One region of the Gordonia amicalis genome, then DNA from elsewhere that is predicted to be linked to it. Evidence: riboswitches for the same ligand, from Rfam matches in the RefSeq annotation. Region 1 holds a riboswitch; the other holds the start of a gene.
The links. Region 1 has a riboswitch for thiamine pyrophosphate ahead of thiC (phosphomethylpyrimidine synthase ThiC). Riboswitches for the same ligand answer to the same signal wherever they lie in the genome.
Positions count from the first base shown of each region.

Region 1 (2,389 bases):
AGCAGAAGTGAGCTGTCTTCGCGGGTTCGGCCGGCAGGGTCTCGTCGTGGTACTCGCGGGCGGTGTCCGGGTCCAGGGCGAGGTTGAACTGGTCGATCCAGCGGAACTCGAAGCGCGCCTTGCTCAATGCGTCATCACGTTCCTGCGCCCGGGGATGCCCCTTGGCGAGGTCTGCGGAGTGGGCCGCGATCTTGTACGTGATGACGCCGACCTTCACGTCGTCGCGGTCGGGCAGCCCGAGATGCTCCTTGGGTGTCACATAACAGAGCATCGCCGTTCCCGCCTGGGCGATCATCGCCGCACCGATCGCGGAGGTGATGTGGTCGTAGGCGGGTGCGATGTCGGTGGCCAGGGGGCCCAGGGTGTAGAAGGGTGCCTCTTCGCAGAGTTCTTCCTCCAGGCGCACGTTCTCGGCGATCTTGTGCATCGGGATGTGTCCGGGTCCCTCGATCATCACCTGCACGCCATGGGATTTGGCGATGGTGGTGAGTTCGCCGAGGGTGCGCAGTTCGGCGAACTGGGCTTCGTCGTTGGCGTCCGCGATCGACCCCGGCCGTAGTCCGTCGCCGAGGGAGAAGGTGATGTCGTAGCGGCGGAAGATCTCGCACAGTTCGTCGAAGTGCGTGTACAGGAACGACTCTTCGTGGTGAGCCAGACACCAGGCGGCCATGATCGAACCGCCTCGGGAGACGATTCCGGTGACCCGGCGGGCGGTCAGCGGAACGTAGCGGAGCAGGACCCCGGCGTGCACCGTCATGTAGTCGACGCCCTGCTCTGCCTGCTCGATCACGGTGTCGCGGTAGATCTCCCACGTCAAGGCGACGGGATCGCCGTTCACCTTCTCGAGTGCCTGATAGATGGGCACGGTGCCGACCGGTACGGGGGAGTTGCGCAGGATCCACTCGCGCGTGGTGTGGATGTCCGCGCCGGTCGAGAGGTCCATGATGGTGTCGGCGCCCCAACGCGTCGCCCACACCATCTTCTCGACCTCGTCGGCGATCGAGCTGCGCACCGCCGAATTCCCGATGTTCGCATTGATTTTCACCGCGAACCGCTTGCCGATGATCATCGGCTCCGATTCGGGGTGACGATGGTTGGCCGGGATCACCGCGCGACCGATGGCCACCTCGGAGCGGACGAGTTCGGCGTCGGCGCCCTCACGCGCGGCGATGAACCGCATCTCGTCGGTGATGATCCCCGCTCGTGCCCACGCGAGCTGGGTGCTCGCGCCGTCGATCGGTTCCGGGCGGTGCCACGAGTCGCGGGTCTTCGGCAGTCCGCGCTCCACATCGATCTCGGTTTCGGTGTCGGTGTACGGACCCGAGGTGTCGTAGACGTCGAGGTGTTCGCCGTTGGTGAGGTGGATCCGACGCTGCGGTACGCGGAGATGATCGACGGCGAGGTAGTGCTTGGAACTGCCCTCGATCGGTCCCGTGGTCAGTCCGCCGTCTTCGAAGGTTGCAGTGGTGGGTGTGGTGGATACACGTGTGCCCATGATGGTCTCCCTACGCCGGCATTACCCGGACAGGTTCGAGCGGTCGGCGACCGCCCGTCGCCATCTCAGCCCTCGGTCATCGTGAGAGCCCCCGCGGTGTGTAGTTGTGTTGCGCTCGCCACCTTACAACGTCCGCGGAGGAGCCACCCGATGCCTGGCAGATCGATACCCTTTCTCAGCAGTTACGGATCCGTAAGGTAGGGTGTGACCCTAGTCACAGGGGACCGAACGTCAAGAAGTGGCGTGATGCCGGTGACCCGCAGACGGTGACGACATGAGGAGGTGTAGGTGCTACGCAAGAACCGGCATCGACCGCCGCAATCGGCGAGGTCCATCCTGCAGCAGATCGCTCAGGTGGTGCACAATCCCGACCGCGAACGGTTCGAACTCTGGGTTGCGGGCGATCTCGTCGGCGTACTCGGCTATTCGATGGAGACCGTCGACGGCCAGACGACCATCACCGTTCTGCACACCGTGCTCTACGACGAGTACACCGGCCACGGGCTCGCGACGCGTCTCACCCGGACGGTCATCCACTTCGCGCGTGAACACAACGCCCGGATCCGGCCGGTGTGTTCGTTCACCAAGGACTACCTCGACCATCACCCGGGAATCGTGGAGCTCGCGCCGGTGTGATTTCGACAAGCTCAATCAGCGGTGGAAGGGGCTCAATCAGCGGTGGAAGGGGCTCAATCAGCGGTGGAAGGGGCTCAACCAGCGGGAGAGTCCAGCAGCGTCGTCCGCAGGATCTTCTTGTCGATCTTGCCGACGGCGGTGACGGGCAGGGTCCGCACGATGCGGACCACGTCGGGCAGCTTGAACGATGCGAGGCCGCGGTCGGCGAGGAACGTGCGGAGCGTGGCCAGTTCGAGCGGCCGGGCCGGCGGATGGTCG
Region 1 covers NZ_CP091855.1:1,213,076-1,215,464, forward strand. The annotation lists gene thiC (phosphomethylpyrimidine synthase ThiC) at 1-1,495, opposite strand, end outside; TPP riboswitch at 1,486-1,600, opposite strand; gene IHQ52_RS05560 (GNAT family N-acetyltransferase) at 1,784-2,131, shown strand; gene IHQ52_RS05565 ((2,3-dihydroxybenzoyl)adenylate synthase) at 2,206-2,389, opposite strand, start outside.

Region 2 (2,389 bases), 930 kb from region 1:
GGGCCAGCTGCGCGGTGAGCACCGCCTCGGCGGTGGTGTGGCAGCCGGCGGTGTTGGGCAGGACCGCGATGCCGAGACGGCGCAGCAGGTCGAAGACACCGGTCCCGGACGCGGCGTCGACGCGACGTACCGCCACGGTCGTGAGTTCGGTTCCCGACGCCACGAGGGCCCGCTCCAGGCTCGCGAGGTTTGTCGCGCCACCGGTTCCGGTGATCAGACGAGAAGAGAACTCGCGGCCGCCGATCCGGAGCGGGTCGGCGTCGGAACCGCCGGCGACGTCGACGACCTCGGACTCAGCCACCCTGCACCGCTGTCACGATCTCGACGACCGCGCCCGTGGTCATCGTGTGCTGCGACCACTGTCCGCGCGGGACGACCGCACCGTCGACCGCCACCGCGATCCCCCGGTCCGGCAGGCCGAGGCGGGCGACGACGTCCCCCACCGACACGTCGTCGCCGACGTCGAGGTTCTCTCCGTTCACGGTGATGGTCACGGTCATGCTCCTTCCAGAATTCCCAGCACATTGTCCGCAGTGCCCGGCGCGAGGACGATGCCGTTGCGCCCGTGTCCGGTCGCGACCACCGTGCGGTCGTCGACCCGCTTCACGATCGGTAACCCGTCGGCGGTGCACGGCCTCAGTCCGGCACCCGCCTCCACCAGCTCGTAGGTGCGCAGACCCGGCATCACCTCGATGGCGTCCGCGAGCAGATCGGCGACCCCACCCGCCTGCGGGGTGCGGTCACCGAAACCGCCGGCCTCGTATTGCGTTGCGCCGACCACGATCCCGTCCTCGCGCGGCACCAGGTACACCGCTCGGCCGTGGAGCCGGGCACGGACCACGTGCCCAGGCGGCGGCACCGACCACCGCGTCCGGCGCAGTCTCAGGATCTCCCCTTTCGCCGCGTGGAGCGGCACGTCGGGAAGCAGTTCCGCCGTGCCGAGTCCGGCGGCGACAAGGATCTGGTCCCGCGGGCCGGCATGGTCGTGGACGTCGGCCAGGCTGCCCACCCGCGCCTCGGTGAACCGCACCCCCGCGGCGGCCCCTGCGCTGCGCAGGGTCGCCAGCAGACGACGGTTGTCGATCGACCACTCGCCCACCGCCCGGTAGCCACCGACGAGCCGCGAACTCAACGACGGCTCCAGCGAACGGATCTCGCGACCCGTGACCGTGCTGAGTGTGGCGTCGGTCCGCGGTTGTTCGGCCCAGACGAAGTCCGCGAGATGCTGCAGGTACTCGGCGTCGGCGGCGGACGCGGCGACGAACAGGGAATCAGTGGCCGTGACGATCGCGGGGTCGCCGAGACGCTTCACCAGCGTCGGCCAGCGCCGCACCGACTCTACCGACATCGCGAGCGCCGCTTCTTCACCCGGATGCCCCTCGCCGAGCGAACCGAGCATGCCGCCCGCCACCCACGACGCCCGCTCCTCGTGCCCGGCGTCGACGACGCGGACCTGCCAGCCCGCATCTGCGGCAGCGAGCGCACAGGTCAGACCGATCACGCCACCGCCGACGACGGTCAGCGCACGGTCGGGCTGCTCCGGGTGGGGTTGTTCCTCGACAACATGGCTCACGCCAGATCACCTTCCTTCGCCGGAATGACCCGGATCAGGTTCGACGGTCAGCGGAGGGTCCGCACTCTCAGCCCGGCCGGTCCGGGCTCCCGTGTGTTCTCGCGGTCCACCCTACGCCCGGCCCGCACCGGCGCGGCTAGCCTGGTCGCCGTGACGACTGCCCCCGAATCGCGTGCTCGCGAACTGCGCCGCCGCCTGGACTCCGCCCGGCTCTACCTGTGCACCGACGCGCGGCGTGAACGCGGCGACCTGCTCGAGGTCGTGAACGCCGCCCTCGCCGGCGGCGTCGACATCGTGCAGCTTCGCGACAAGGGGTCACCCGGGGAGAAGAAGTTCGGCACTCTCGAAGCCCGCGAGGAGCTCGAGATCCTCGCCGCGATGCGGGACGTCGTCGACGCCCACGGCGCATTGCTCGCGGTCAACGACCGCGCGGACATCGCCGCACTGTCCGGCGCCGACGTCCTCCATGTCGGACAGGGTGACCTGCCGCCACGGGTCGCGCGCCGGATCGTCGGCCCCGAGACGATCGTCGGTGCATCCACCCACGACCCCGGGCAGGCTGCAGCAGCCGCCGCCGACCCCGACGTCGACTACTTCTGCGTCGGCCCGTGCTGGACCACCCCCACCAAACCGGGTCGGACCGCCGCCGGGCTCGATCTGGTGACGACGACCGCCGCGGCGATGTCCGAACCCGGGACTCCGGACAAGCCGTGGTTCGCGATCGGCGGCATCGATGCTCCGCGGGTGCCGGAGGTGACCGCCGCCGGAGCGCGCCGCATCGTCGTGGTGCGGGCGATCACGGCCGCCGCCGACCCT
Region 2 covers NZ_CP091855.1:286,381-288,769, forward strand. The annotation lists gene thiG (thiazole synthase) at 1-301, opposite strand, end outside; gene thiS (sulfur carrier protein ThiS) at 294-494, opposite strand; gene thiO (glycine oxidase ThiO) at 497-1,573, opposite strand; TPP riboswitch at 1,567-1,676, opposite strand; gene thiE (thiamine phosphate synthase) at 1,724-2,389, shown strand, end outside.
Region 2: it holds a riboswitch for thiamine pyrophosphate, as region 1 does, so the genes downstream of both, thiO (glycine oxidase ThiO) here and thiC (phosphomethylpyrimidine synthase ThiC) in region 1, are expected to answer to the same signal.